One region of the Bradyrhizobium sp. LTSP857 genome, then DNA from elsewhere that is predicted to be linked to it. Evidence: predicted binding sites of a transcription regulator. Region 1 holds the regulator's gene; each other region holds the start of a gene.

Region 1 (7,996 bases):
TCTATTCCAACGGCTACGCCCTGCATGCGCTCGCCCGTCGCGAGGGTGCTGATACCATCGACCTCGGCGTTGCCGCCGACACGCTGGAGGCGACCACGGCCGGCATCCGCCGCGCGCGCGAGAGCGGCGCAGATATCCTGATCACGACCGGCGGCGCATCGGTCGGCGATCATGACCTGGTGCAGCCGGCGCTGAATGCCGAAGGTATCTCGATGGCGTTCTGGAAGATCGCGATGCGGCCGGGCAAGCCGATGATGCACGGGCGGTTGGGGGCAATGCGCGTGATCGGCCTGCCCGGCAATCCCGTGTCGTCCTACGTTTGCGGCTTCCTGTTCATGGTCCCGCTGATTCGTGCGCTGTCGGGCCGCGAAGTGATTCATCACCGTCGCGAACGCGCCCTGCTCGGCCGCGATGTCGGCGCCAATGACCAGCGCGAGGATTATCTGCGCGCGCGGCTTGAGGTGCGCGACGACGGCACGCTCATCGCCCATCCCGTGAACCATCAAGATTCCTCGCTGCTTGCGAATCTCGCTGCGGCACAGGCACTTCTCGTGCGCGCGCCGTTCGCGCCGAAGGCCGAGGCAGGCACGCCCTGCGAGGTGCTGCGCTTACCGGCCTGAACGCCTGGACCACATGCGTTCCGCGAACATTGCGGCGTTCACGGTAAATTAAGCAGTTGCGGAACACATATCGAACATATAGTGTCCGTTCATGATTTGTTTCGAGCATGTAGCGGCTTATCGCTGAATTGAACGTCTCGGAATCGAACGACATCAACCGGGGGATTTTGGTCGAGATGCTAACGCGCAAACAATACGAGCTTCTGCGGTTCATCAGTGAGCGGCTGAAGGAAAGCGGCGTGCCGCCCTCCTTCGACGAGATGAAGGACGCGCTCGACCTGCGCTCGAAATCGGGCATCCATCGCCTGATCACCGCGCTCGAGGAGCGCGGCTTCATCCGGCGCCTGCCCAACCGCGCCCGCGCGATCGAGGTGATCAAGCTGCCGGAGCTCCAGGCCGCCGCCGGCAGCCGCCGCGGCTTCACCCCGAGCGTCATCGAAGGCACTCTCGGCAAGGTCCGCACCAGCTCCGGCGCGCCTGCGGACGACGGCGAGCGCCCCGTTGCGGTGCCCGTCATGGGCCGCATCGCGGCCGGCACGCCGATCGAGGCGTTGCAGACCCGCAGCCACACCATCAGCGTACCGCCTGATATGCTCGGCTCGGGCGAGCATTACGCGCTCGAAGTGCGCGGCGATTCCATGGTCGAGGCCGGCATTCTCGACGGCGACATGGCGCTGATCCAACGCAACGAGACCGCCGATACCGGCGACATCGTAGTGGCGCTGATCGACGACGAGGAGGCGACGCTCAAGCGCTTCCGTCGGCGTGGCGCCTCGATCGCTCTCGAGCCGGCGAACGCCGCCTATGAGGTCCGCATCCTGCCGCCCAACCGGGTGAAGATTCAGGGCAAGCTGATCGGGTTGTACCGGAAGTACTGAGCATGACCCGGACCCGAAGGGCCGCGTTAGCGCAAAGTGCGCAGCGGTTTTCCGAAAAGGTCATGCTTAAACAATAATCTCAATCTTCCGCGCACCGCCTGTTGGCGGCCGCCCATTAACGATTGGAGCGGACGATTGTCCGCTCCCGCTGGATAGTGTTTCTGGTTTTGCACAGATTATCCGGCCACCTCTCCAGCGCTACATCCTCGGCACGCCACAACGAAGCACACACCGCTTCGCAGGCTTTGAGAGACCGAGGAGACACCCATGCGCAAGATCATTCTGAGCACAGTCACGATGGCGCTGATCACAGCATCAGCGTCGCAAGCGTTTGCGGCGCAGTCGCAGCACCATCTGCGCAAGGCACCGCAGGCGACGACCAGCGAGCAATTCCGCAATGCCCGCAACGCGGTCGAGCCGGCGCAACCGGCCTGGCAATATTCGGGTTGGTCGGCACCTGCTGGCCGCTGACGTCGAAGCTCCCAAAATGCACGGGAGCAGGCTTTGTTCCCAGCGCATTTGAAAAAGATAATGTGATTGCCCGCTGCGGATGCGAGCCGCAGATTTGCCCACAAACAAGCATAAGCTTGCAGGCTTCCACTCTGATAGAGGCCTGCGCCTCAGAAGAGGCGCGGGTGCTCTATCCTGAATGAGGAGCACCCGATGTGTGACTACAGCCTGCACGCCGTCGCGACGCGTCCCGCAGAAGTCGGCGAGACGATCGTCACGACAACCTTCCGCGGCACCTCGACGCGCGGCTTCGCCTCCGAAGCCGATCCCTCCGTCGCGGTCTGCCTGCTGCCGGGAACGGAGCTCGCCTTCGCCGACAGCGTCCGCTACGACAATCGCTGGATCTGGACGCGCACCATCAACTCCCGCGTCGGCAAGTTCGGCAAGGTCGATCCGCACATTCCCGATCGCCACCATGATGCGATCGAATTCCCCGACGGCAAATACGTGCTGGTGACGCAGCTCGTCGAAGGCCAGCGCGCAACCGTGCTGCAATTGCCGGTGACCCAACAGGTGGGCGAGCGCGAGCACAAGCCGCAGATCGCCGACAGGCAGCCAACGATCACTCGCCTGCCGATCGGCTGACACCACCATCCCGGCCGCCAGGTCGGCGCCAGGATTGAAATGTCCATCGCCGGCCGAGGCCGGCGAGATGGGGTGGTTTGCGGCCCTGGAATAACATCTGCTCGCCGCACTTCCCCACCGCACGAAGTTTCCGCTGCCCTGCCTGAATTTTGAACGTCCGTTCTGCTGACAAATCGCCGATGCTGCTCACGGCTCGAGGCGGCGGACAGGCTCGATGAAGACCTTCATTCGCGTCGTTGAACTCTGGGTGCCTGACCGGACGCGGATGCGGCTGGAATTTGGCGGCGGCCTCTACAGCGAAGGCCTGTCCGCGTTCAAGGCCGCGAGCGAAGATTTGCGCTTCCGATATGACGAGGGGCTTCCCGGGAAGGCCTGGGCCGCCGGCCACCCCGTGATCCTCACCAAATTCGCCAACTCCTATTTCAAGCGAACCGACCAGGCCATCGAGGCTGGTCTGACCTGCGGCGTCGCGGTGCCGGTGTTTGCCGGCGAATTCCTGCAAGCAGTCATGGTGCTGTTCTGCGGCGACGACGAGGCCCATGTCGGCGCGGTCGAGCTCTGGCACAACGATGCCGAAGTCTCGCACGAGATGGGCCTCGTCGACGGCTATTACGGCAGCGCCGACATGTTCGAGTTCAACTCCCGCCACACCAAATTTCCGCGCGGCTTCGGCCTGCCCGGACGCACCTGGAAAGCCGGGCTGCCGCTGATCATCAAGGATTTGCACGACGCCAAGAGTTTTCTGCGCTGGGAGGACGCCGCCAAGGTCGGGATCAATCTCGGCGTCGGCGTGCCCTATCGCACCGGCACCGACCAGACCTGGGTGCTGACATTCCTGTCCGCACAGGCAACCCCGATTGCGCGACGCTTCGAGATCTGGGTGCCGAACGAGGCCCGTTCGGGGCTGATGTTTCGCGCCGGCGATTGCAGCGCGCAGACCGATCTCGCCGCGCTCTATGCGCAAAGATCCATCGCCAGGGGCGAAGGCAGCATCGGCGGGGCCTGGACCACCGGCATGCCCGCGCTCAACGACGACCTCGCGCAGGACGGCTCGATCGCGGCCGTGGGGGCTCGCGCAGCCGGGCTGAGCCAGATGGTGGTCTTGCCGGTGATCGGGAGCGCTGGGCTTGAAGCGATGTTAGCCTGGTACCTGTAGCCCGTCCGCTCAATCCTCGGCCTGCAAGTCGGTCTCAGATGGCGTTGCGTCGTTGCTGCGGGGCGCGGCCGTCTTCGGCGCAAGACTGCCGTCATAATCTGCCGCGCCGGGGATCACCGGCGACCAGGGACGATCTGCGCCCCTGGCCTTGACCGCCTGAACCGCAAAACCGTCGCCACGCCGCGTCAGCGCCAGCCCGCCCTGGCTCGCGAGGCGAGGCCGATCGACCACCATGGCCGCGCAATCCGGCGGCGCCGGCCGCGCCGTCACCACCAGCGCGGCGCGGCTGCAATCATCGGCCAGCGCGTCGATGCGCAGCGCCAGTGCGACCAGGCGCCCGTCGGCAAGCGGCGTCACGCAGCCTGAGTCATCGCACGAGACGTCGTTAGCGAGCGAGGCGCTGCCTGCATCGCGAGGATCCGCATCGGCCGCGAGCCACTCTTTGAGCAGAAAATTGTCCTTGCTCGTCCTGATCAGATGCAGCTGCCCGTCCCTGCCCCGCACCGCGACGTTCTGGCCATCACCGGCGATGAGGATGTCGGGTTGCCGGACCGACAAACCCCAGACGATCGCAACGAACAGCACCAGCGCGCCGGACCATCGCAGCGGCGTCCGCAGCAGCCCCATCAGGATGAGGCCGAGGCTCGCCGCGATCAGGGGCGCGGTGCCGAAGGCACCGATGTGGCCGACCGCACCGGGCAATGCCGCCACCCAGCGCGAGACCGCGACCATCCAGTCGATACCGATCCCCATCAGCCACCAGAACACGCCGTCGAGCCCGAAGGGCGCCGCGAGCAATCCCAACAGCCCGGCAGGCATCACCAGCGCCGAGACCACCGGCATTGCGCCTAGATTGGCGAGCACGCCGAACGGCGTGACGCGGTGAAAGTGGAAGGCGGCATAGGGCGTGGTCGCAAGCCCCGCGATCATCGAGGCCATGAACAACATCGCGATCTCGCGTCCGCCCCACATTGCGATGCGCGCGGTGGCGGAATGATCGGGCGAGGCGAATAGGTTCGGCATGCCGATTTGCACCAGTGCCACGAGCCCGAGCGTTGCTGCGAACGACATCAAACAACTCGGATGCACCAGCGCTTCCGGCGCAACCGCAAGCACGATCAGTGCCGCCACCGCCAGCGTGCGGAACGTGATGGCGCGGCGGTCGACCATGACTGCGATCAGCACTACCGCCGTCATGAAGAACGATCGTTGGGTGGCGACCTCCGCGCCCGACAGCAGCAGATAGAACGCGGCAGCAAACAGCGCGGCAGCTGCCGACCATTTCTTGATGGGGAAGCCGACCGCCAGTCCCGGAATGAGCGCCAGCAGCGCGCGGACTGCGAAGAAGACGACGCCGGCGACCACCGCCATGTGATAGCCGGAGATCGACAGCACATGGCCTAGCCCTGAGATGAACATCGCATCATTGACGGGCGTCGTGATCGCATCGCGGCGACCGGTGAGCAGCGCGGTCGCGATCGCGCGGTTGTCGCCGTCGAGCGTGGCGCGGATGCGCGCATCGATCGCGTCGCGCAGGCCCTGCATCATCGCGGCATAGCGCAGCCTGATGCCCCCGGTCTCAGGCGGCGCCGCCACCGTGATTGCACCCATCGCAAAACCGGAGGCGCCGATGCCCTGGAAGAACATGTCGCGCGAGAAATCATAGCTGCCGGGGCGCAACGGCGAGAGCGGCGGCATCAGCCGCGCCTTCAATTGCACGAAGCTACCGACCTCGGGCGCGGTCCCCTTGCGCACGGAGAGACGAACGCGCTCCAGTCTGACGTCGCCGCGCTGGGTCTCCATCGCCGTGACGCGCAGCACGAAGCGGTCGGTGCGTTCGCGGATGTCACGGGTTTCGACGAAGCCCGACACCGACACCGAATAGAGCGGTTTTGTCAGCACGGTATGGTCGATGCGCGCCGTTTTCCAAGTCGCCATCGCGAAGCCGGCCGCGGCCGCGGCGATCATGATCGCGGGCGCAAACAGTCGGCTCCGCCGCAACAGAACAGCGCCAAGCGTGAGCGCGACCGCCGTCGCGGCAACGACAGAGAGCACCGGCTCATGATCAGCGGCGAAATAGAGTGCAATACCGCAGCCGAAGGCGATGGGCACCCATGGAAACAGCCGCCCGGCGCCGGCCTCGGCGTGGACCCATTGGCGCAACGTCTCGACGAGCGCAGGCCAAATGCCAAAACCCGCCGGCACAAAGCCGCCGGCGGACGCGGCCCGGCCGACAGGCCAAGTCCCCGCAACACCCTGGGACCGTACGGGCCGGCCCGGCTCCGCCATTCCCCTGCACCTTGCGATACGCGACGGAGGCGGAGGCTATCGGAACGTGCGGTTGCGCGAATAGCGGTACGGATCAGGAACGGGCGGCGGAAAGCCCTACTTTTCCTCTTCCATCGTCACGGCGACAGCCGCCTTGGCCGAGAGCCGGACCTTGTTGCCCTCGATATCGGCGACCAGCCCCTTGTCGATGAAGTGATGGTGGCCCTTGTGGCTGCCCTCGCCGCTGTCCTTCTTGGTCAGCTTGATGCGATTGCCCTCGACCTTGTCGACGGTGCCGATGTGGACGCCATCGGCGCCGATGACTTCCATATGCTCTGCGATGTTCTGCATGGGGGAATCCTCAATTGGGGACCCACACAACGCGCGGGGAGCGCGTTCGTTGCCTGCGCCGGAATGACGATGCCGTGTGCCCCGTCAGATCAGCGGCGCCTGCGACGAGGCGTGGTGATTGACGATCTTCCAGTCGCCGTCCTCGCGCAGGATGACCCAGCTCATCTTGACCGAGAACTCCGCCCGCTCGCCGGCGAGGTCGAACGACACGATCGCGGCCATGTTGATGAGGTCTGGGCTCGCTTGTGCCGCGTTCACCTCGGAAAACGCCGCACTCGGCTTGCGCCATCGCGGCAGACCGTTGAAATAGTCGGCGACGCCGTCCCTGCCCCGATAGAGCTTTGGGTTGGAGCCGAAAAAGAACGCATTCTTCGCATAGAGCGACGACAGCGCGACGGCGTCGAGCCTTGCGAAGCCGGCGCACCATTTCGCGATGATGGTGGAAACGATGGCGGCGGCTTCGTCCGTCATGTGAAACCTCAGCCCTTCGCGACTTCCTTCGCAAACGTATCACGCAGGCCGATCGTCCGCGAAAACACCGGCTTGCCGGGCGTCGAATCCTTGTCGCGCACGAAATAGCCCTGGCGCTCGAACTGCATCGGCTCGGCAAAATTGCTCTCGGCAACCGATGCTTCGATCCGGGCGTCCGCCAAAATCTCCAGCGACTGCGGATTGAGATCGGCGGCGAAATTCGAAGCGTCCGGACTCGGGTTGGCGAACAGCTGGTTGTAGATGCGGATCTCCGCAGGCTTCGACGTCGCCGCCGGCAGCCAGTGCATGGTCGCCTTGACCTTGCGGCCGTCGGGCGCGTTGCCGCCCTTGGTCGCGGGATCATAGGTGCAGCGCAGCTCCACCACCTCGCCAGCGTCGTTCTTGATCACGCCGGTGCATTTGACGAAATAGGCGTAACGAAGCCGCACCTCGTTGCCGGGCGACAGGCGGAAGAACTTCTTCGGCGGGTTCTCCATAAAATCGTCCTGCTCGATATAGAGCTCGCGGCCGAAATTGATCTTCCGCGTGCCGGCCGAGGGATCGTCGGGATGGTTGATCGCGTCAAGCTCCTCGGTCTGCCCTTCCGGATAGTTCTCGATCACCACCTTGAGCGGCCGCAGCACGCCCATGCGCCGCTGCGACGTACGGTTCAGCTCCTCGCGGATGCAGAATTCCAGCATGCCGACATCGACCACGCTGTTGGCCTTGGCAACACCGATGCGCTTGACGAACTCGCGAAGAGCTGCCGGCGGCACGCCGCGGCGGCGCATGCCCGCCATGGTCGGCATGCGCGGATCGTCCCAGCCCGCGACGTGGCCCCCGCGCACGAGCTGGGTCAGCACGCGCTTCGACAGCAGCGTGTAGGTCAGGTTGAGCCGCGCGAACTCATACTGGTGGGGCTTCGACGGCACCGGCAGCTTTTCGATGAACCAGTCATAGAGCGGCCGGTGGTCCTCGAACTCCAGCGTGCAGATCGAATGCGTGATGCCCTCAATCGCATCTGACTGGCCGTGGGCGTAGTCGTAGCTCGGATAGATGCTCCACTTGGTGCCGGTGCGCGGATGATGCGCATGCAGGATGCGGTACAGCACGGGATCGCGCAAATTGATGTTGCCCGCCCCCATGTCGATCTTGGC
Region 2 (7,996 bases), on a different contig from region 1:
GATCTCCTGGCACTGACACTGCTCGCCTCACCCGGCGAGCTCGGGGCCGACATCGCGATCGGCTCGGCGCAGCGTTTTGGCGTGCCGATGGGCTATGGCGGGCCGCACGCGGCCTACATGGCGGTGCGCGATGCGCTCAAGCGCTCGCTGCCCGGCCGCATCGTCGGCCTCTCCGTGGATTCGCGCGGCGCGCCTGCCTATCGCCTCGCGCTCCAGACCCGCGAGCAGCACATCCGCCGCGAGAAGGCGACCTCCAACATCTGCACCGCGCAGGTGCTGCTCGCCGTGATCGCCTCGATGTATGCGGTCTATCACGGCCCCGAAGGGCTGGCGCAGATCGCGCGGACCGTGCATCGCCGCGCCGCCGTGCTCGTAGCCGGCCTGCGCAAGCTCGACTTCGCGCCGCAAGCCGAAAGCTTCTTCGACACGGTGACGGTCGATGCCGGCGCGAAGCGTGCGGAGATCGTCGCGCGCGCCGTCGCTGAAAAGATCAATCTCGGTGTCGGCGACAGCACCTTGCGCATCGCGCTCGACGAGACCACGACGCCCGCAACCGTCGAGGCGGTCTGGCGCGCGTTTGGCGGCAAGCTCACTTACGCCGAGTTAGATGCGACCACGCGCGAGGCACTGCCGGAGGCCTTGAAGCGCGCGACCGCTTTCCTCACCCATCCGGTGTTCCACGCGCATCGCTCGGAGACCGAGATACTGCGCTACATGCGCAAGCTCAGCGATCGCGACCTCGCGCTCGACCGCGCCATGATTCCGCTCGGCTCCTGCACCATGAAGCTGAACGCGACCACCGAGATGATGCCGCTGACCTGGCCGGAATTCGGCTCCCTGCACCCGTTCGCCCCGCGCGAGCAGGCGAAGGGCTATCACGCGCTGTTCGCGCGTTTGGAGAAATGGCTGTGCGACATCACCGGCTATGACGCGATCTCGCTCCAGCCGAATTCGGGCGCGCAGGGCGAATATGCCGGCTTGCTCGCAATCCGCGGCTATCATGCCGCGCGCGGAGAGGCGCATCGCAAGATCTGCCTGATCCCCTCCTCCGCCCACGGCACCAACCCGGCCTCGGCCGCGATGGTCGGCATGGACGTTGTGGTGGTCGCCTGCGAAAAGAACGGCGACGTCGACGTCAATGATCTCCGCGCCAAGGCCGAGAAGCATTCGGCCAATCTCGCCGCGGTCATGATCACCTATCCCTCGACGCATGGCGTCTTCGAGGAGCATATCCGCGAGATCTGCGACATCGTCCATGGCCATGGTGGCCAGGTCTATCTCGACGGCGCCAACCTCAACGCGCAGGTCGGCCTGTCCAGGCCCGGCGATTACGGCGCTGACGTCAGCCATCTCAATCTGCACAAGACCTTCTGCATCCCGCATGGCGGCGGCGGCCCCGGCATGGGCCCGATCGGCGTCAAGGCGCATCTCGCGCCGTTCCTCCCCGGTCATCCTGCGACGCAGGCTGACGCAGCGGTCGGCCCGGTCTCGGCCGCGCCGTTCGGCTCGGCGTCGATCCTGACCATCTCATACATCTACATCCTGATGATGGGCGGCGAAGGTCTGAAGCGCGCCACCGAGATCGCGATCCTCAACGCCAACTACATCGCAGCCAGGCTCGATGCGCACTTCCCGGTGCTCTACAAGAACGAGAAAGGCCGCGTCGCGCATGAATGCATCGTCGACCCGCGTCCGCTGAAGACAACAAGCGGCGTCACCGTCGACGACATCGCAAAGCGCCTGATCGACTACGGCTTCCACGCGCCCACCATGAGCTTTCCGGTGCCGGGCACGCTGATGATCGAGCCGACCGAATCGGAATCCAAAGCGGAGCTGGATCGGTTCTGCGATGCCATGATCGCAATCCGGAAAGAAATCGCCGAGGTCGAGGCCGGCCGCTTTGAGATCGCTGCCTCGCCCTTGCGGCACGCTCCGCATACGGTGCACGACATCGCGGACGATAACTGGACCCGCGCCTACACCCGCGCCGAAGGCTGCTTCCCCGCGGGCAGCTCGCGCACCGACAAATACTGGTGCCCGGTCGGCCGCGTCGACAACGTCTATGGCGACCGCAACCTGGTGTGCTCCTGCCCGCCGGTGAGCGATTACGCGGAAGCCGCGGAGTAAGACGCGACGGAGGTTTCGTAGGGTGGGCAAAGCGGAGCGTGCCCACCACCTTTCGCCACGTTGGAATTTGGTGGGCACGGCGCTTGCGCGCCTTTGCCCACCCTACGGCAGTGAACGCGCCTCTAAGGCGCAACCAACAATCTGTTCTCGCGATCCCACCGCCAGAGCCGGTCATTGGTCAGCTCAGTACCGCCCCACCAGCGCTTGATTGGGTTGTGGCGCCACATGTCGGCTTCGCGCGCCAGAAGTGAACGCCCGAGTTCAGTCAGCGTAACCTTCCACTCGCTCCTGCCGAAGTAGCGGTCCTCGTTGTCGAACGCCGGATCGCCCAACAAGACCGGCGGGACCGAATATTCCCCCAGTTCGATCAAAGCATCTTGCGCGTCGGATCCGTCGAACACATCGCGAAGCCACCTCGCCTCGCAGACGATCCTCGGGTCAGTGTGCCCCTCGTTCACAAAGTCGAGGAGATCCATTTCGCTGGCACCGAGTCCCGTCCCCCTGTCCGGAAGCTCTTCAAGCACCGCAATCAGTGCCGATCGAAGTCTCGGCAGAATCATGAGATCCGTCATCAGCAGATCGAAACAGGATTCTGGCGTTTCAGCCTGATAAGCTCGCCAGGCGCGGCTTGCCGTCACCAGATGGTTGTCGGTCACCTTGAAGGAGGCAGCTTCCATTTTGCGACAGACTCCGGCGCATAGTTTGCAACAATGTCGTCCGTGTGCACCAGGCTCAGCTTCGTCGTGATCTCCTTGTAGGGGCGCAGCAGGTCCAGCAGCCAGACGAGCACAAGCTGATCGTTGGGCCGGGGATCGACCCATATTTCAATTGAGTCGAACTTTGCACACAGCTCAAGGAAACCGATATCGCGCGTGCCGAAACCGTTGAGCGAGCCGCGACAAACGTCGTCGAGCCAATGATCACCAGGATTGCAATGCTTCTCCGAACGCCGCTCCAACCCTTTCAAAAGTCGTTCTTCGGAAGGCAATTTCCTCCAGACGAAACGTAGATAGAATCCGAGCGCGAGATTCGCGACACCGGACTGCCGAAGCACGTCTTCCGCAAGATCGTTCGTGGCTAAAATCAAATGTGACACGATTGCCTCTCACGATATCGGCAAGGCCGGCCTGACGGATGGCACCTGCGGTGGACGAGTCGGTCGTCGCGGTCAGCCGGGGTCATGTTCGCGGTCTCACGGCTTTGTCAAGACAGGGCCGTAGCGCCACAGCCGATCATTGGTCAGCCGCGTGCCGCCCCACCAGCGATCGATCGGATTATAGCGGCTGAAATCTTCCTCCCCGGCCAGCACTGCTTTTCCGAACTCCGTCAACGACAGCCGGCTGCGGAGATAGACCGCGTGCCGAGCTCTATGGTTGCCATGGTCGATGGTGCGTAATTCGTCGCCCAACCCGGCTACATCCGGCTTGGGACCAAGCGCGAGGCCTTCGAGCAAATATCCCAGTTCGATCTCACCGAACACATAAGTGCCCCGTTGCGAGCGCAAATGGAACAACGCGTTCGTGTTCGCATACCCTCTCGCAAGCATCTCCAGAAATCGCAACTCGGTCATACCAAGTCCTGTCAACGGAGACGGCAGTTCTGCCAGAAGCTCGAGCAAGGCAGGCCGTAGCCTCAGCAAGGGACTCAGATCACGGTGAAGGAGATAAATGCAGGCCTCGGGGGTCGGCGCGCGGTAGGCCGACCAAGCCGACCTAGCAGTCTCGAACCCATCCGCAGTGACGTCCACAAGGGGAATAGAGCGGTCGAACTCGGCGAAATCACAATCAGGATAAAAAAATAGATCGGAGTCCAGCAATCGTAGCCCAAGCTTCTGCGCCAGTTCAGGACAACTGCCAAGGTGATCGAGCAACCAGACGAGTTGCAGTTGATCTCGGGGAGTTGCTCCGAACCAGAGTTCGATCTCGTCATACGGCTCGCAAAACTCGGCCAGCGACAATGAGCGCCCCTTGGCGCCCGGTGGCCAGCGGACCCAATCCGACCAGTGACCGGCTGGATCAATATCCTTGGTATAGGCTGCAAAATAAGCTGAAAGCTTTTCCGCCCGAGGGAGCGGCCCCCACGCAAATTGAAAATGGAACGGTATGACGATCTCGGTCAAACCCGATCGAGCAAGCTCACTCCCACCGCCCCAGCCAGTCAAGATTAGACGCTTCATCGCGCCACCTGGTCACTACAACGCAAAACGAAACGGGCACTGAAGACGTCGGCAACTCAACGTCCTCAGCGCCCGCTCCTCGCGAAAAACTCTTCGCGTTAAGGTCTACTCTTCCGCCGGCTCTTCGCCATCGGCGTCGCGCTCGGGGCTGCCGGCGAGAATCTGCTCGGCGATCAGGCCGGAGTTCTGGCGGATCGCGGTCTCGATCTTGGCGGTCATGTCGGGATTGGCCTTCAGGAACGCTTTCGAGTTCTCGCGACCCTGACCGAGGCGCTGGCTGTCGTAGGAGAACCAGGCGCCTGACTTCTCGACGATGCCGGCCTTGACACCGAGATCGAGGATCTCGCCCATCTTGGAGACGCCCTCGCCGTACATGATGTCGAACTCGACCTGCTTGAACGGCGGCGCCAGCTTGTTCTTCACCACCTTCACGCGCGTGGTGTTGCCGACCACCTCGTCGCGCTCCTTGATCGCGCCGATGCGGCGGATGTCGAGACGGATCGAGGCGTAGAATTTCAGCGCATTGCCGCCGGTGGTGGTTTCCGGCGAGCCGTACATCACACCGATCTTCATCCGGATCTGGTTGATGAAGATGACCATGGTGTTCGACTTGTTGATCGAGGCCGTGAGCTTGCGCAGCGCCTGGCTCATCAGGCGGGCCTGGAGGCCCGGCAGCGCATCGCCCATCTCGCCCTCGAGCTCGGCTTTCGGCACCAGCGCCGCAACCGAATCGATCACCAGAACGTCCACCGCGCCGGAGCGCACCAGCGTGTCGCAGATTTCCAGCGCCTGCTCGCCGGTGTCCGGCTGCGAGATCAGAAGCTCATCGATATTGACGCCCAGCTTGCGCGCATAGACTGGGTCGAGCGCGTGCTCGGCATCGATGAAGGCGCAGATGCCGCCCTTCTTCTGCCCTTCCGCCACCGTGTGCAGCGCCAGCGTGGTCTTGCCCGAGGATTCCGGCCCGTAGATTTCCACGACGCGCCCCCTCGGCAGGCCGCCGATTCCAAGCGCAATATCAAGCCCCAGCGAGCCCGAAGAGATCGACTCGACATCCATCGAGCGGTCGTTCTTGCCGAGCTTCATCACCGAGCCCTTGCCGAACTGGCGCTCGATCTGGGAGAGCGCGGCGGCCAAGGCCTTAGTCTTGTCCATGGAGGATCCTTCGACGATACGCAGGGCAGTGGTGGACATCGGGTCGTGCTCCTTATGGCGAGGATTCGGCTGAGGGACAAACGATTGGCGGGGCGGCTCGTCGATAAAAGCAATGTACCCTATTTGTTCCAAGTTCGCAATATGTTCTTTTGCGGATTTTGGCGCTGGCCTGTTTTAACCCCTAGTGGCCTAAGTTGAATTTCGTAGTGGCCTGATTTCGTTCGCGGACAGCCAAAGTCTGTTCATGTAACGAATAGATTAGATGGGACAGACTAGGCCGCCTTAGTTGGCGGCCCTAGAGATGCCCCGTAGTTCTCCGGATAAGAACGATTTATAGGATTATATAGAACCGTATTTGTTCTCAGACCGTGTATTTATAACCGGAACACGTATTAGTATAGCCGCCTCAGTTGGCGGCCTCTTTCCCATCTAGCAACTCGTCTATGCCGAGCCGCGCTGACTTTTTTGCATCAGCTTCGGTCGGGCCACTTAAGCCGCCAAATTTCGAGCCAACCCCGATCTTGGGATAAGCAATCCATTCCCATTTCTCGCTGGTGAGTGCGTGAACGTCGTATTCCACATCGCGATGAGCGAACTTCATTAAAGTCCCTTTCCGTCGTCTTCATCGGGTTTGTACTCGAAAGGAAGTTCAAGCTGGTCGTGGAAGCGCGGCCGGTGCGCATCAAGCGTCTTGATGAACGTCGGATAGTCCGGGCTTACGGTCATATAGGCAACCGTTGCGCCCAAATGCTCCCGGAGCTTGGGATATCCAATATTGCGAGTGAGTGCCTGCGCCAACGTAGCTTTACGCCGACCGCTTGCATCCTTCGGGATCACGCGCTTTAGTTCTGTTAGCACTCCCGGCGCAATTCGCTTCCAAACGATATCGTTTGTGAGCGTCCCGAAATACTGCGGGCGTTTGACGGAGTCAGAATCATATTTGAGCCCACGCAATCGGAAAAGTTGCGCGTAAAACTCATCAGGAAATGTTTTAACCCACGGTTGCAATTCCTTAGTCACAAAAGCCTCAAGGATACGCGCAAGTGAATTTCGTGTGCGCGCGTACTGAAAACCCGTCGCCTCATCAACCAGCGCGATAATGCCCACGCGCGCGAATCCGCGAACTAAAATCTCGCACCGCTCAGCAATGTGCATCTGCTGCGCTTGCAGTTTGCCAGCACTACGCGCGTTTAGAACGACATCGCATATATCGGCTAGAATTGTTGCTGGGTATCCGTGCGCCAGTCCGCCCGGTGAGCGGAACTTTATTGGGTTCTGGACCAGCGCGAGCAACTCATTGGAAACAAACGGGGAAAGAATTTTTCCCTGTAGAAAAGACGTTAGTCGATCAGCACCATCGCGAACTGACCCACCGCCGTATTGGATACCAAGGCCGCCAACGACAACGCCTCTCTGGGAAAGAACTCGCGTTTCGTCATCGAGCACGTAGCAAGGGATTTCGATCTCGCCGATTCTAAGGGGATGGTCATCGTCCCCATGCGCGACACTCTTGATGTCGTTACCCCACCTTGCAGCCGCAGCTTTGGTGGCCAATGCCCTCCGCTCTTTCGCGGTCGTTCCCTCCATCCGAGCGACGCCGCCCCGAGCCTTCCCAGAAACCTCTTTCATGCTGGCATCTCCATTACTATGCCAGCATGATAGTATTTTTCACGGGACTTTGCAATGCGCCTTGAAAAATGCCAGCAACGGTGCATTATGCTGGCATGGTTGCTCAAGCACACACAAGCAAACGCCCCACCGGCCTTTCGGTTGGCGGGGCGTTTTTGTGTGCGGAAGCGTGGCAGAGTGGCCTATTGCACCGAGCTTACCCCTCGGCGGACCTTTGGGCGTCCAAACCCCTCGCAGGGTCCCGTCAGTTCGAATCTGACCGCTTCCACCATCAAACCAGTGGGGCCGTCGCCGTTGGCGCGGAAACGACCACCGATCACCGCCCCGGGGATGAGCCCGACGCGACAACCGTTCTGAGCAATATACGCCTTGGCGGGCGCCTATTCCAGAGTCGGGTGCAGGCCTGCTTCCGACCGCCGTGGCCTAGTTTGATTTGGGGAGTGGCCTGATTTGGAGTGAGCAATTTTGCTCAGACCTCGCGATGCGGATATGCAATTTTTGCTGGTACCGGGGTTTTGCATCATCCCCCTCGGGGCTGGAAAGCCGCCGCCCGCGACACAGATTAAGCGGGTGGCGTTTTTTCCATGAAGTAAGGCCGCCTCAGTTGGCGGCCTCTTCCGTTTCGGGTGGCTTATAATCGTCCGGGAACGGCAGCATAAAGTTGCCTCCCATTGTGGAAATTCCTTATCCAGCCGGTCCATGAATACGCGCCAGTTCGGCGAGTATTTCACGAACATTAAGACGGCGCGGCCCGTACCCGATTTTTGGTGCTGGTCTGCTTCCGACCGCCGTGGCCGAATTTTTGGGGCGGCCCAATTCGAAATGTTCACTTTGGAACAGAAAGCGGGCCGCCTGCATATTAGGATCGCAAGAACTCAAACCCAGCGGTTAGGACCCGGAAGACGAGGT
Region 3 (7,996 bases), on a different contig from region 1:
TCAACATCGCCGCGCAATATCTGGAGACCGCGGGCGACCTCGGCTACGTCGTGCTCGATGCCGACCTCGGCGGCCAGGATTCGGCGACGTTGTTGGCGCAAATCCGCGGCCTCGATGGTACGATCGGGGCGCGGCTCGTGTTCGAACACTAAACGGCGAGAGCCCCACGTTCCAGTTGCATTCCGCCGCAAAGGCTCTCTACACTGCGCTGCCGTCTTCGACGCGGATGTGACAAATCGCGTCGAATTTGAGTTTCAGTTGCGTGGGTGCCGCCATGGAACGGGACGCCGTACTGATCGATCTCGCGCTTCAGGGCGGCGGTTCGCACGGCGCCTTTACCTGGGGCGTGCTCGATCGCCTGCTGGAGGAAAAGTGGCTCACCATCGCCGCGATCTCCGGAACCTCCGCAGGCGCGATGAATGCGGCTGTGCTGGCCGATGGCTGGACAGCCGGTGGCGCCGAGGGTGCGCGTGATGCGCTCGAACAATACTGGCGCCGTGTTTCGAAGGCCGCGGCCTTCAGCCCGCTCCAGCGCTCGCCGCTCGACCGGCTGATGGGGCGCTGGACGCTCGATACGTCGCCCTTCTACATCCTTACCGATCTGATGTCGCGCGTACTGTCGCCCTATGATCTCAATCCGACCGGCTACAATCCGCTGAGCAAGGTTCTGGCCGAGAGCATTGATTTCGAGCGCCTCGCGCGCTCGCCAATCAAACTGTTCATCACCGCGACGCGCGTACGCACGGGGCGCGGGCGGATTTTCCGCAACGCCGAGATCACGGCTGATGTGCTGCTGGCATCGGCCTGCCTACCGACCATGTTCCGTGCAATCGAAATCGACGGCGAAGCCTATTGGGATGGCGGCTTTGCCGGCAACCCGACCATCACGCCACTGATCCGCGAGAGCGACGCGCACGACACCATCCTGGTACAGATCAATCCGACCGAGACGCTCGAAGAGCCGCGGACGGCAGCGGAGATTCTCAATCGACTGAACGAGATTTCGTTCAATTCGCCGTTGATGAAAGAGTTGCGCATGATCGCGCTGCTGCGCCAGGCCGCCGACCCCGGCAGCGGCGAAGGCGCGCGCTGGGCGCAGATGCGGACGCACCGCGTCAAGAGCGACATGCTGGCGAAGTTCGGCGCCTCATCCAAGCTCAACGCCGAATGGGAGTTCGTCTCGATGCTGCGCGCCGAAGGACGTCAGGCGGCCGAGACGTTTCTCGACGAGCATGGCGCGGATGTCGGCCAGCGCACGACCGCCGATCTCGACGTTCTCTTGTCGGAGTGCTGAGACGTGGGCCTTCTCGGCATTCTGGTGGGGCTCGGCCTGCTCGTTCTCTTTGCCTTTCGCGGCTGGAGCGTCCTGCTGCTTGCGCCGTTCGCGGCCCTGGTGGCGGCGTGGTTCGGCGGCGAGCCGCTGCTGGCGAACCTGACGCAGGTCTTCATGGTGAACGCGGCGGGATTCCTGGCGCAGTTCTTCCCGATTTTCCTGCTCGGCGCCGTCTTCGGCAAGCTGATGGACGATAGTGGCGCGGTCACGTCGGTTGCCGGCTTCATGGCGAAACGCCTCGGCGAGCGGCGCGTGATCCTGGCGGTCGTGCTGGCCGGTGCCATGGTCACCTATGGCGGCGTCAGCCTGTTCGTCGCGTTCTTCGTCATCGTTCCGATGGCCCGGTCGCTGTTTCGTGCGGCTGCGATTCCGCGCCGGCTGATCCCGGCCGCGATCGTGCTGGGGACGTCGACCTTCACCATGTCGGCGCTGCCGGGCACGCCGTCGATCCAGAATGCGATCCCGATGCCGTTCTTCGGCACGACGCCGTTTGCCGCGCCGGGCCTCGGCATCATCGCCTCCCTAATCATATGTGGTGCGGGATTGTGGTGGCTGCATCGCGCCGAAGGCGCGGCTCGCCGAGCCGGAGAAGGCTATGGCGAAGACGTCGAGGATGGGACGGAGCACGCCGTCGATGACGAACTGGTCCGTGAGCATGCGACGACGGCGCGGGAGTTCGATCCGGCGGAGATCCGGCATGGACGGCGCAGCGAGGCATCTGCTCCGGTAGTGAGTGCCATCCTGCCGCTGGCCGTCGTCGTCGCTGTCAATCTCGCGATGTCGCTCCTGGTGCTGCCGCGGCTCGATGTCTCGTATCTGAGCGAGCAACGCTTCGGCGAGACATCGTTGGCCGCGGTCGCAGGTGTGTGGTCGGTCAGCGTCGCGCTCGGCGCGGCCATCGTCACGACCATCATCCTGAACTGGACCCGGCTTCCCTCTCTGCGGCAGACCATGGACGCCGGAGCCAATGCGTCGGTCCTGCCGGCGTTGAGTGTCGCCAGCCTCGTCGGATTCGGCGCGGTCATCGCGGCACTGCCGGCGTTTGCGACCGTGCGCGACTGGGTGCTCGCGATCGAGGGCGGTCCGCTGGTCTCGCTTGCGGTAGCGACCAACATTCTGGCCGCGCTGACCGGCTCGGCATCCGGCGGCCTGACCATTGCCCTCGACGCGCTCGGCCCGACCTATGTCGAGCTCGCCGCGCGCACCGGCATCGACCTTTCGCTGATGCATCGCGTCGCGGTCATCGGTTCGGGAACGCTGGACATCCTGCCGCACAATGGTGCGGTGGTCAGCCTGCTCGCGATCTGCGGCCTGACCCATCGCGACAGCTATCTTGACATCGTGATGGTGGGCATCGTGACGTCGCTCGTGGCGCTGGTGGCCGTGATCGCCCTGGGCAGCGCGCTCGGATCGTTCTGAACGGAATGACAGCGTGAGCGATTGACGGCAGGGCGAAGGTTGCATTGAATGCGGCCAACTGTAGAACGCAACAAAATCGAGAAAACCGGGTGGAAACGATGGCGCGAATGAGTGCAAGGCTGTGTGCGTTGCTCCTGGGTTCGGCGGCGGCACTGAGTGCGGGTACTTCGTCCGCGGCGACGCTGGCGGAGGACGCCGATACGGCCTGCAAGGGCTTCGTCGGCGGCACTGACGCCGCGAAGATCGATTCCGCGACATTGCAGGCGCCGTCCACGCTCGCCGTTGCCGAGCGCGGGCCGACACCATCGGGGCGCGTCACGCCGGCTAATCCCGCCTTCTGCAAGCTGCTCGGCCATATCGACCCTGCCGATCCCAAGGCGCCGCCGATCAAGTTTCAGGTCAACCTTCCCGTCGAATGGAATGGGCGTTCGGTCCAGTATGGCGGCGGCGGCTTTAACGGCGTGCTGATCACGGGGCTTGGGCTGCCGCCGGCCTATCCCTTCGACAAGCCGTCGCCGCTGGCGCGCGGCTTCGTTACCTACGGCACCGATTCCGGTCATGAGTCCAGGCCGGGCGAACCGCCGCAGCTGTTCGCGCTCAACGACGAAGCCTTCGAGAATTTTGCCCATCGTGCCTACAAGAAGGTGCGCGATGTCGCGGTCGTGCTGATGGAGCGCGCCTACGGCAAGAAGCCAGACAAGATGTACTTCATGGGCTCGTCCGAAGGCGGCCGCGAAGGCCTCACCATGGCGCAGCGCTATCCCGACGATTTCAACGGGATTTTCGCACGCGTGCCCGTCATCAACTGGGTCGGCCTTCAGCACGCCGGCACCCGCTCGGGCCTCGCGACCATGGGCGACGGCTGGATCAATCCGGCGCAGGTGAAGCTCGTCGGCGACGCCGTGCGGGCGGCTTGCGACAAGGCCGATGGCTCCGACGACGCGCTGGTGCAGGATCCCGTCGCCTGCAAGGCGGCGTTCAAGGTCGAGACGCTGCGCTGTGCGGACGGAAAGACGGGCGATCAGTGCCTCAGCGAGGCGCAGATCAAGGCGGTCAACACGCTGCATGCGACCTACAAATTCCCGTTCACGCTTGCCAACGGTCTCGACGATTATCCGGGCTGGGGCGTCTCCGGCGAGGATACGCCGGCGATCGGCCCGACCGGCGGCTGGCTCGCATGGTGGCTCGGCACAGCCCCGCCGGCGCAGCCGCCTGCACCCAACAACGGTATCGCCTGGATCTACGGCGCCGGCGGCATTCAATATGTGTTCGCACGCGATCCCAAGCTCGACGTCACCACCTACAAGGTGGAGGAGCACAAGGCACGGCTGCTTGAAGTCTCGAGTCTGATGGATTCGACCGATCCCGATCTCAGCCGCTTCCGCGCCCGCGGCGGCCGGCTGATCATGCTTGAGCACATGTCGGACTATGCGCAGAGCCCCTATGCCGGCATCCGCTATTTCGAGAGCGTCGAGCGCAAGCTCGGCAAGGCCGAGACCGCGGAGTTCGCGCGGCTCTACACCGCGCCCGGCGTCGACCATGTCGGCTCCGGCGCGCCGGCCAATATCGACATGCTGAGCGCGTTGGTCGACTGGGTCGAGAAGGGCAAGGCGCCCGGTGATTTGGAGGTCACCGAGCAGAGGCTCGAGGCGCCATCGTTTGCGGTGTTGCGCGCAATGCCGCTGTGCCGCTGGCCGGCCTGGCCGCATTACAAGGCGGGCCCGGTGGCGGAGGCGGCAAGCTTTGCTTGCGCGCCGTAGCGAACGGCGCGCAACTCCGGCGAGGCGTCACCCCGCTGCCATCGCCTGTGCGCCTCCCAGCAATCGCGCATTGAGCCGGCCGCCGGAGAACAGCATGTCGTCGAGGGCTTCGTCGATATCGGCGGAGATGACGGAGTTGCCGCCATCGCGTGCGAGGCTCGCCTGCGCCAGCCGTCGCATCAATTCCTTGATGAATGCGCAACTCGTACCGTCACTGCGCCGGGCCGCCTCGGCGACCACCGCGTCCTCGATTGGCAGTCCTTTGCCGTAGAGCCGGACCAGCTTGCCGCGGCCCGTCTCATCAGGAAGCGGCACTTCGATGGCTTGGTCGATGCGGCCGGGGCGACCGGCGAGGGCGCCTTCGAGATCTTCCGGCCGGTTGGTGGTCAGGACGAACAGGATGTCCGCATCCTCCTTCAGCCCATCCATTTCGTTGAGCAATTTGTTCAGCATGGATTCCTCGCACGGTCCCATGTGATCGCGATCGCGAGCAATGAGATCGACATCCTCGATCACCACCATCGAGGGCTGAAGCAGTCGCGCCAGGCTCATATAGGCACCGAGAAGGCCGATCTGCTCGGCGGTGATGATCAGCGTCGTATGTCCGGGCAGATGCGTTGCGAGGTAGCGGATCGTGTGGGTCTTGCCGGTGCCGGGCGGTCCGTACAGCAAAATGCCCTTGCGCGTCGACTGGCCGAGCCGGCGCAGCTGATCGCGGATGCCGACAAAATTCAACACGTTGCGATCGAGCAACCGAAGGGTCTGCTCCGGCAGGATCACCTCGTCCCGTGCAACCGGCGGCAAACGGTGCACGGTGATGCCGCGCGAACGGCCGCGATAGTCGCTGTCGGCATCAAGCGAGAGGATCTTGCCGCGATAGGTCCGCGCAGCCTGTACGGCCTCTTCCAGCTCACTAAAGCATTGCTGGACGAGCGCCGCGCCTGCGGAACCTGACGGCACCAGGATCTCGATCCGAATTCCCGGCTCGCGGCTGTACTCGCGGTGCGCGCAGAGCAAAACCGCATAGCGAAGACCATCGTGCTCGCACAGCCATAGTCCGTTATCCAGACACTTGACCGGGCTCTTCTCGCCGACGTCGACGTCGGAATATTGCAGCGGGGCAATCGGGAGCGCATAGCGGCCCTCCTTGAGGAGCCGCGACACCGATAGCGTTTCATAGCGCTGCTCCTCGTTCAGCCCGAACAATCTGACGGCCTTGCCGAAGAGCCGGTCGACCGCGGCCTGGACGTCGACCCGCATATGGCCCGGAAACTGCCGGATCGTGGTGACAAGCTTGCTGCGCGGGACCTTGGTAAAGTGCCAGTCCATTACGTCGCAGGCAAAATCGAACTCTTCTTCCGCTTCATCGGCCTTGTCATCTGCCGCGCGCATGCAGTCGCTGCACAGCCAGATCGTACGGCTTCCGATCCGTACGTCCATCCGGCCTTCGGGCTTGCCGCAGAGCTCGCAGGGCGTCTTGATCGCCTCGAGCGTGATCCGAAGGCTGTGACCTTGCAGGGAAACGCGTTGCTGCGCCGATGTGAACAAAGCTTCCGCGACGGATTGCGGATAGGGCCCGCAGACCGCCTTTTCTTTCTGCTCGATCTGAGTGATCAGCGCAGCCGCTTCGCGTTCCGACTTGCCGAAAACCTGACGGAGCAAATCGATGACGAACTGATCCGGAGTGTCGTCGTCATTGTGAATGACGAGTTGGGCCGGCTCGTTCTCACCACGCGTACTCATCACGACATGCTCCATGGCAATCTAAGATTGAATGGAACATATAGGGAACATAGAATAATGCGGCCGTCAAGTGTGGCGGCCGCATTAAATTGGCGATCGGCTCTCGACCCCTTTAGTGCGCGCCACCCCCGCCGGCCGCCTTGACGCGCCGCGTCAGCAGCACCGCGATCGCGGCGAGCACCAGCACCACGCCGATCACCGCAAACGTGTCGGAATAGCCCATCACCAGCGCCTGACGCTTGACGGTCTTGCCGAGCGCGATGATGGCCTGCTCACGCGCGGCGTTGGGGTCGGGCACGCCATGGGCCATGAAATAGTCCGTCAGCTGCGCGATGCGGGTGCGGACTTCTTCGCGGCCGAGCGTGATGGAATGGCCGATGATGTTGGAGTGGAACTGCTCGCGCTTGGTGACGATGGTTGCGAGCACCGCGGTGCCGATGGCGCCGCCGAGGTTACGCATCATGTTGGAGATGCCGGAAGCCGCGGGCGCATCCTGCGGCGCGACGCTGCCGAGGCTCAGCGCAGAGAGCGGCGCCAGGGTGAGCGCCTGGCCGATCGCACGCACGACATTGGGGACGAAGAACTGATCGCCGGAATAGTCGAGCGACATCATGATGTTCATGAAGGAGCTCGCGGCGAACAGCAGCAGGCCGATCGTTGCGATATAGCGCGCGTCGAACCGCTGCATCAGCTTCGGCACCAGCGGAATCAGCAGGAGCTGCGGCAGCCCGGTCCATGCCAGCACATTGCCGATCTGCTCGGCATTGTAGCCCTGGACCTGGCCGAGATAGGCCGGCAGCAGATAGACCGAGCCGAACAACGCAAAGCCGAGGAAGACCGCGGCGAGCGTGCCGACGCCGAAATTCCATTGCGTCAGCAGGCGCAGGCGCAGCAGCGGCTTCTCCACCACGAGCTCATTATAGATGAACAGCGACAGGCTGATCGTGGCGATAATGGCTAGACGCACGATGAAGGGCGAGCCGAACCAGTCGTCCTTGTTGCCTTCCTCGAGCACGGCCTGGAGCGACGCGAGGCCAACCGCCATCGTCGCAATGCCGAACCAGTCGCCTTCGCGCAGCAGCCCGAGATTCATCGGCTGGCGCTCCAGCGTGAAGAACAGGATGGTCACCATGATCGCGGTCGGCAGCACATTGACGAAGAAGATCGTTTGCCAGCCGTAATTCTCGGTGAGATAGCCGCCGATGGTCGGGCCGATCGCCGGCGCAAAGGTCACGGCGAGCGAGAACATGGCAAGGCCGATCGGCTGCTGGCCTTTCGGCAGCTTGGTGAAGACCAGCGTGAAGGCCATCGGGATCAGTACGCCGCCGAAGAAGCCCTGGAGGCCGCGCATCGCGATCATCGAGGGCAGGTCGTGGGTGAAGGCGCAGGCGACGGAGAATGCCGCGAACAGCGTCGCGAAGCTCAGCATGATGTTGCGGAAGGAAAACATCCGCGACAAATAGTCGGTCAGCGGAATCACGATGATCTCGCCGATCAGATACGACGTCGAGATCCAGGATCCGTTGTCGACACCGGTGCCGATGCCGCCTTCGATGTTGAGCAGCGAGGCGTTGGTGATCTGGATGTTGAGGATCGCCATGAAGGCGCCGATCATTGCCGCGAATACCGCGATCCAGATCGTTGCGCTCGCCCGGTTGGGATCGGCGGCGGTGCGCTCAGGCGTCGCGGCCGGCGTTGCGGGTGCTGGCGTCGAGATTGAGAGGCTGTTTGACATGGCACG

The links. The regulator LexA, encoded in region 1, represses DNA repair genes until DNA is damaged. The targets are predictions, from matches to a motif close to TGTTCNNNNTGTGTTCNG.
Region 2: recA (recombinase RecA) is a predicted target of LexA. The motif match lies at 5,590-5,607, and genes of this name have one in related genera.
Region 3: UP06_RS07795 (ATP-dependent Clp protease adaptor ClpS) is a predicted target of LexA. The motif match lies at 6,288-6,305, and genes of this name have one in related genera.

The regions. Positions count from the first base shown of each region.
Region 1 covers NZ_JYMS01000046.1:462,319-470,314, forward strand. The annotation lists gene UP06_RS31595 (molybdopterin molybdotransferase MoeA) at 1-620, shown strand, start outside; gene lexA (transcriptional repressor LexA) at 797-1,498, shown strand; gene UP06_RS31605 (hypothetical protein) at 1,766-1,969, shown strand; gene UP06_RS41730 (hypothetical protein) at 2,162-2,593, shown strand; gene UP06_RS31615 (GAF domain-containing protein) at 2,808-3,749, shown strand; gene UP06_RS31620 (ComEC/Rec2 family competence protein) at 3,759-6,038, opposite strand; gene UP06_RS31625 (DUF2171 domain-containing protein) at 6,135-6,368, opposite strand; gene UP06_RS31630 (YybH family protein) at 6,453-6,839, opposite strand; gene UP06_RS31635 (glutamine--tRNA ligase/YqeY domain fusion protein) at 6,848-7,996, opposite strand, start outside.
Region 2 covers NZ_JYMS01000049.1:705,398-713,393, forward strand. The annotation lists gene gcvP (aminomethyl-transferring glycine dehydrogenase) at 1-2,127, shown strand, start outside; gene UP06_RS36805 (hypothetical protein) at 2,250-2,804, opposite strand; gene UP06_RS42350 (hypothetical protein) at 2,780-3,223, opposite strand; gene UP06_RS36810 (hypothetical protein) at 3,320-4,246, opposite strand; gene recA (recombinase RecA) at 4,409-5,497, opposite strand; gene UP06_RS36820 (hypothetical protein) at 5,865-6,059, opposite strand; gene UP06_RS36825 (P63C domain-containing protein) at 6,059-7,087, opposite strand; tRNA gene UP06_RS41275 (tRNA-Val) at 7,251-7,358, shown strand.
Region 3 covers NZ_JYMS01000016.1:22,383-30,378, reverse strand. The annotation lists gene serA (phosphoglycerate dehydrogenase) at 1-152, shown strand, start outside; gene UP06_RS07810 (patatin-like phospholipase family protein) at 275-1,294, shown strand; gene UP06_RS07805 (GntP family permease) at 1,298-2,752, shown strand; gene UP06_RS07800 (tannase/feruloyl esterase family alpha/beta hydrolase) at 2,851-4,512, shown strand; gene UP06_RS07795 (ATP-dependent Clp protease adaptor ClpS) at 4,540-6,255, opposite strand; gene UP06_RS07790 (MDR family MFS transporter) at 6,368-7,990, opposite strand; gene UP06_RS07785 (HlyD family secretion protein) at 7,932-7,996, opposite strand, start outside.